2 regions of the Streptomyces sp. NPDC002671 genome follow, and region 1 is predicted to be linked to the other one. Evidence: riboswitches for the same ligand, from Rfam matches in the RefSeq annotation. Region 1 holds a riboswitch; the other holds the start of a gene.
The links. A riboswitch is a leader RNA that binds a small molecule or an ion and turns the genes downstream of it on or off. The one in region 1 is predicted to bind ZMP and ZTP.

Region 1 (3,387 bases):
CCCTCGGCGAAGCGCACGGTCCCGTGGGTGTCGGACCACTCGACGTGCTCGACGGCTGGCATGCGGCGGCCCCCATGGGCGGCGGGCGCCCGGTGGCGCATGCCGCGCATCGAGTCCGTGTGGCGGCAGAGTTGGACGAGGTACCGGCTCGCGCGGTCGGTCTCGATCCGGGTTTCGGCGGTCGGCATCGGGCTTCCCTCGCAGGTGTCAGACCCTGGTGACGGCGGCCAGCCAGGCCTGGATGCCGTCGGGGTCGGTGGTGACGTCGATCGTGGCCGGTTCGATGGAGTCGACCCGCCATCCGTCGGCGAACGACGAGGTGATCTCGGCCCGCGTCACCCGCCTCGGGCCCTGGTCGCCGGGCTGCCGGTCGCTGAAGCAGAGCATGAAGTAGCGGCCACCCGGCGTCAGTACGGCGCGCAGGCTGTCGACGAAGGCGGCGCGGTCCTCGTCGCCGAAGATGTGGAACAGCCCGCAGTCGAGCACGGTGTCGAAGGACTCTCCGAGTCCGGCCAGTCTGCGGGCGTCATGGAGGAGGAACCGGGCGGTGAGTCCCCGGCCGCGGGCCTTCTGCCGCGCGGCCTCCAGGGCCCGGGAGGCGAGGTCGACGCCGGTGGCGTCCAGGCCCAGGGCCGCGCACATGAGCACGTGCTCGCCGGTCCCGCAGCCGACGTCCAGCACCCGGCCGCGGATCGCTCCCGCGTCGGCCAGCGCGCGGAACTCCGGCTGCGGCCGGCCGATGTCCCACGGGGGAGGGCTGGCGTACATGTCGTCGGGCCGGTGCCACATACGGATCTCTCCTTCGCCGATGACCGCCCGGATCGTCGTCCGGCTTGCCTGACAGTCAGATTTATCGAGACAGACTGTCTACGTCAAGTCTGAGTGTCGCACCCCGGGCGTCATGACTCCAGAAAGAGCGAGGGGGAGCGGACGGCGCGCCCGCTCCCCCTGTGTGTCACGCCCCGAGCTGCCGGACGGCGGCGTCGACGGTCTGCTCCAGCAGCGTGGCGATCGTCATCGGACCGACCCCGCCCGGCACCGGCGTGATCAGCGAGGCCCGCTCCACGGCCGAGTCGAAGTCGACGTCGCCGACGTTGCCCGGGTTGTAGCCGGCGTCGATCACGACCGCGCCCGGCCTGATGTCCTGCCCGCGGATCAGCTTGGGCCGGCCGACGGCGGCGACGACGATGTCGGCCTCGCGGACCGCCGCCGACAGATCCCGGGTGCGCGAGTGGCAGTACGTCACGGTCGCGTCGCGGGCCAGGAGCAGCATGCCCACCGGCTTGCCGAGGATCGCGCTGCGGCCCACCACCACGGCCCGCTTCCCGGCCGGGTCGACGTCGTACGCGTCGAGCAGGCGCAGGATGCCGCCCGGCGTGCAGGACACGAAGCCCGGCAGGCCGAAGCTCATCGTCGCGAACGACGCGAAGGTGACTCCGTCGACGTCCTTCTCGGGCGCGATCGCCTCGAACGCGGCCCGCTCGTCGATGTGGTCGCCCATCGGGTGCTGGAGCAGGATGCCGTGCACGGCCGGGTCGGCGGACAACTCCCGCAGGGTGCCCACCAGTTCGGCGGTCGTCGTGCTCGCGGGCAGCGCCACGTGCCGGGACGCGACACCGGCCGTGCGGCAGCGGTTCTGCTTCATACGGACGTAGGTGACGGACGCCGGGTCCTCGCCGACCAGCACCGTGGCCAGACAGGGCTGGGTGCCCGTCCGCTCGGTGAGGTCGGCGGCCCGCTTCGCGGTGTCCTCGACGATACGGCGGGCGACGGCGGTTCCGTCCATGAGCCGGGCCTGGGTCATGCTGCACACTCCTGAGCTGGTTGAGACTCCTCGCCCAGGCGCGCGGCATCGACCACGGGCCGCTCCCCGGTGGTGCTCCACCTCAGCGCCAGTCACGGCCCGCACACAGCGTAACCGAAAGCGCGTACACCGGTCAGGCCGCGTCCTCGTCCCCCTCCGCGGGCGGCCCTGCCGTCGGGTCCGCCCCCGCCAGGAACGCCGACGTCTGCGCGGCCAGCCGGTCGGCTCCGATGGCCTGCGCCCAGCGGACGATCTCCGCCGCCAGCGCCCTGGCGCCCGCCTCGTCGCCGCTGTCGCGGGCCAGCACCGCCAGCAGGAGCTGCTGGGAGAGCGTGCCGGGTACGGTGCCCGCGCCGGCGCCCAGCGCGGTGGCCCGGCGCCAGCGTTCCCCGGCCCGCTCGTGCTCGCCGGTGTCGTGGTCGTGGCCGCCGAGGTGCCGCAGGGCCTCGCGGGCCAGCAGGGGGTCGGGGCCGTCCTCCCCGGCTCGCAGGGCTGCGGCGTACCAGGCGGTGGCGGTCTCCTGGTCGGCGAAGTGGTTGTCCGTGATCAGCCCGAGGTGCATCGCCGCCCAGCCCCGGCGCACCTCGTCCGGGGCGGTGTCGTGCAGCTCCCGCGCCCGGTCGAGGAGCGCCGCGAGGGCCTGCGGGTCCTTGCCCCGGGGGCCGAAGCGCAGGGTGCCGTCGACCAGGAGCAGCCCGGCGTAGGTGAGCCGGAGCCGGAGGACGTCGGTGTCCCAGTCGCCGTGCGGGAACGCCTTCTCCGCCTCGGCGATGCGCTCGGCCGCGGTGTCCGTCCCGGCGAACCAGTCCCGCTCCAGGGCGACTTCGGCGGCGGCCCGGGTGATCCGGGCGTGGGCCGCGGGCTCGTGGACCCTGGCCGCGTCGAGCAGGGCGGCGGCCCGCTCCCAGCGGCCCGCGATCCGCAACTCCCGCACAGCAGCAAGGAGTTCGTCGAGTTCCACGGTGGTGTCGAGATGTGTCTTCGAGGAAATTGCCATGCGCGGAACGGTAGTTAGATGAAAAATTATCCACAAGAAAACTACTGTGGGAGGCAGCGGTGCAGGACTCGGTGGACCGGCATGTGGCCGTCTGGGCACGTGAACTGGAGTGGCTGGACCCGGTGAAGGAGGCGATCATCGCCCGGCTGGCGATCCTGGCCCGGCACACGGCGCAGGCCCGCCGGGCGGTGCTGGACGACGCGGGCCTGAAGTACTGGCAGTACAAGGTGCTGCTGATGCTCCGCAGGTCCGGGCCCCCCTACGAGTCCAGCCCCTCGCGCCTCGCCGACCACCTCGGGCTCACCCGGGGCGCGCTGTCCGCACGGCTCGCGCCCATCGAGGAAGCGGGGCTGATCACCCGTACCCACGAGAGCGGCGACCGGCGGCGGGTGCGGGTACGGCTCACCGAGGCCGGGCACGCCGCGTTCGAGGCGCATGCGGCAGCCGAAGGCGAGGGCGAAGGCGCGCTGCTCGCAGCACTGAGCGAAGAAGAACAGCGGACACTCGCCGACCTGCTGCGGACGCTGGTGCTGGCCGCCGAGGGCGCCCCGGCCGCGCCCGCCCCAGCGCCGCACGCGCCGAGAAG
Region 2 (3,387 bases), on a different contig from region 1:
CGTGTCGGTGTCGGTGACGGCGCTCTTGACCTTCTTGGCCGTGGCCTTCGGGTCGTCCAGGAGGTTGATGAGGCCCTTCGGCGTGGACGCCGACTTGCTCATCTTGATCGACGGGTCCTGGAGGTCGTAGATCTTCGCCGTCTCCTTGAGGATGTACGGCGACGGGATCTTGAAGGTGTCGCCGAAGCGGCCGTTGAAGCGCTCGGCGAGGTCGCGGGTCAGCTCGATGTGCTGGCGCTGGTCCTCGCCGACCGGCACCTCGTTGGCCTGGTACAGGAGGATGTCCGCGACCTGGAGGATCGGGTACGTGAACAGGCCGACGCTCGCCCGGTCGGCACCCTGCTTGGCGGACTTGTCCTTGAACTGGGTCATGCGGCTCGCCTCGCCGAAGCCGGTGAGGCAGTTCATGATCCAGGCGAGCTGGGCGTGCTCGGGGACATGGCTCTGGACGAAGAGCGTGCAGCGCTCCGGGTCGAGTCCGGCCGCCAGCAGCTGGGCCGCGGCGAGGCGGGTGTTGGCGCGCAGGTCCTTCGGGTCCTGCGGGACCGTGATCGCGTGCAGGTCGACGACCATGTAGAACGCGTCGTGGGACTCCTGCAGGGCCACCCACTGGCGGACGGCGCCGAGGTAGTTGCCGAGGTGGAACGAGCCGGCGGTGGGCTGGATGCCGGAGAGCACGCGGGGTCGGTCAGAGGCCATGTTCACCATTCTCTCAGGTGTTGGGGGCCTCTTTGACGGGAGCGCCCCGGAAAGGCGCCCCCGTCGGAGCCGGGCGTCAGCCGAGGTCGATCTCCGGGTACAGCGGGAACGCCGCCACCAGGTCCGTCGCCCGCTGGGCGATCTCGTCCGCCACCTTCGCGTCCAGGACGTGGGCCGCCTTGGAGGGGGCGCCGGACTTGGTGGTGCCCGGCTCGGTGGTGGTGAGGACGCGGTCGATCAGGCCCGCCACCTCGTCCATCTCCGCGGTGCCGAGGCCGCGCGTGGTCAGGGCCGGGGTGCCGATGCGGATGCCGGAGGTGTACCAGGCGCCGTTCGGGTCGGCCGGGATGGCGTTGCGGTTGGTGACGATGCCGGAGTCGAGGAGCGCTGCCTCCGCCTGGCGGCCGGTGAGGCCGTAGGAGGTGGCGACGTCGATCAGGTTCAGGTGGTTGTCCGTGCCGCCGGTCACGAGCGTCGCGCCGCGGCGCATCAGGCCCTCCGCCAGCGCGCGCGAGTTGTCGACGATGCGCTGGGCGTAGTCCTGGAAGGAGGGCCGGCGGGCCTCGGCCAGGGCGACGGCCTTGGCGGCCATGACGTGCGGGAGCGGGCCGCCGAGGACCATCGGGCAGCCGCGGTCGACCTGCTCGCGCAGGGAGTCGTCGCACAGCACCATGCCGCCGCGCGGGCCGCGCAGGGACTTGTGGGTGGTGGTGGTGACGATCTGGGCGTGCGGGACCGGGTCGAAGTCGCCGGTCAGGACCTTGCCCGCGACCAGGCCCGCGAAGTGGGCCATGTCGACCATCAGGGTCGCCCCGACCTCGTCGGCGATCTCGCGCATGATCCGGAAGTTCACCAGACGGGGGTACGCCGAGTAGCCGGCGACGATGATCAGCGGCGTGAAATCGCGGGCCTGGGCGCGCAGGGCGTCGTAGTCGATCAGGCCGGTGGCCGGGTCGGTGCCGTAGGAGCGCTGGTCGAACATCTTGCCGGAGATGTTCGGGCGGAAGCCGTGGGTGAGGTGGCCGCCCGCGTCCAGGGACATGCCGAGCATGCGCTGGTTGCCGAAGGCCTGGCGCAGCGCGGCCCAGTCCTTCTCGGAGAGGTCGTTGACCTGGCGGGCGCCGGCCTTCTCCAGGTAGGGGGCCTCCACCCGGTCCGCGAGGACGGCCCAGAAGGCGACGAGGTTGGCGTCGATGCCGGAGTGCGGCTGGACGTAGGCGTGCTGGGAGCCGAAGAGCGCCTTGGCGTGCTCGGCGGCCAGGGACTCGACGGTGTCGACGTTGCGGCAGCCGGCGTAGAAGCGGCGGCCGACGGTGCCCTCGGCGTACTTGTCGCTGAACCAGTTGCCCATGGCGAGCAGGGTGGCTGGGGAGGCGTAGTTCTCGGAGGCGATCAGCTTCAGCATCTCGCGCTGGTCGGCCACCTCCTGGCCGATCGCGTCGGCAACCCGGGGCTCGACCGCGCGGATGACGTCGAGGGCCGCGCGATAGGCGGTGGACTCGGTGGAAAGGGGCTGCTGCTCTGGCATCGGGACCTCCGGACGGTGTGCTTACAGCGTTCACGTTCGGCCCAGGCGCACGGCACTGTTTTCCTGCCGGGCCGCTCCCCGATGGTCCGTCCCATCCTGGGCTCTGCCAGAGCCCCGCGCGCCAGTCACGGCCCGACGATCAGCCTACCGGGCACGGCACGCTGCCACGCGGCGGTGACCGCATGTTGAACGCGGCCCGCGTCCGTCATCAGGGGGAGGATGGGAAGCGAGGACAGGCAGGGGGGTCACCGTCGTACCCGGGAGAGGCCGTGACCACTACAGAAGACCTCATCGCCGCTGCGGACGCGCACAGTGCGCCGACCTACCATCCGCTGCCGGTCGTCGTGGCCACGGGTGAGGGCGCGTGGCTGACGGATGTGGCGGGACGCCGGTATCTGGATCTGCTGGCCGGTTACTCGGCGCTGAACTTCGGGCACTGCAACCCGCGGCTGGTCGAGGCGGCCAGACGGCAGCTGGAGCGGGTCACGCTGACCTCCCGCGCCTTCCATCACGACCGGTTCGCCGCCTTCTGCGCGGAGCTGGCCGAGCTGTGCGGCATGGAGATGGTGCTGCCGATGAACACCGGCGCGGAGGCGGTGGAGAGCGCGGTGAAGACGGCCCGGAAGTGGGGGTACCGGGTGAAGGGAGTGCCCGCGGAGATGGCGAAGATCGTGGTCGCGGGCGGCAACTTCCACGGGCGTACGACCACGATCATCAGCTTCTCGACCGACCCGGAGGCCCGCGCGGACTTCGGCCCGTACACGCCCGGCTTCGAGATCGTGCCGTACGGCGATCTGACCGCGATGAAGGCCGCGCTCACCGAGAACACCGTCGCCGTGCTGCTGGAGCCGATCCAGGGCGAGTCCGGGGTGATCGTGCCGCCGGAGGGCTATCTGCCCGCGGTGCGGGAGCTGGCCCGCGAGCGGAACGTGCTGTTCATCGCCGACGAGATCCAGTCGGGGCTCGGCCGGACCGGGCGGACCTTCGCGTGCGAGCACGAAGGGGTCGTACCCGACCTGTACGTGCTGGGGAAGGCGCTCGGCGGCGGGATCGTGCCGGTGTCGGCGGTGGTGGGCAGTGCGGACGTGCTCGGGGTGTTCCGGCCCGGCGAGCACGGGTCGACGTTCGGCGGCAACCCGCTGGCCTGCGCGGTGGCGCTG

Region 2: linked by a shared signal. The riboswitch ahead of ACWD35_RS19565 (glycine hydroxymethyltransferase) and the one ahead of ACWD35_RS28865 (bifunctional 5,10-methylenetetrahydrofolate dehydrogenase/5,10-methenyltetrahydrofolate cyclohydrolase) in region 1 are both predicted to bind ZMP and ZTP.

The regions. Positions count from the first base shown of each region.
Region 1 covers NZ_JBSFVU010000020.1:142,530-145,916, reverse strand. Annotated here, with positions in the region: gene ACWD35_RS28875 (DUF2218 domain-containing protein) at 1-188, opposite strand, end outside; gene ACWD35_RS28870 (class I SAM-dependent methyltransferase) at 208-789, opposite strand; gene ACWD35_RS28865 (bifunctional 5,10-methylenetetrahydrofolate dehydrogenase/5,10-methenyltetrahydrofolate cyclohydrolase) at 956-1,804, opposite strand; ZMP/ZTP riboswitch at 1,830-1,910, opposite strand; gene ACWD35_RS28860 (hypothetical protein) at 1,938-2,801, opposite strand; gene ACWD35_RS28855 (MarR family winged helix-turn-helix transcriptional regulator) at 2,861-3,387, shown strand, end outside.
Region 2 covers NZ_JBSFVU010000011.1:227,242-230,628, forward strand. Annotated here, with positions in the region: gene trpS (tryptophan--tRNA ligase) at 1-699, opposite strand, end outside; gene ACWD35_RS19565 (glycine hydroxymethyltransferase) at 776-2,227, opposite strand; ZMP/ZTP riboswitch at 2,260-2,366, opposite strand; gene rocD (ornithine--oxo-acid transaminase) at 2,497-3,387, shown strand, end outside.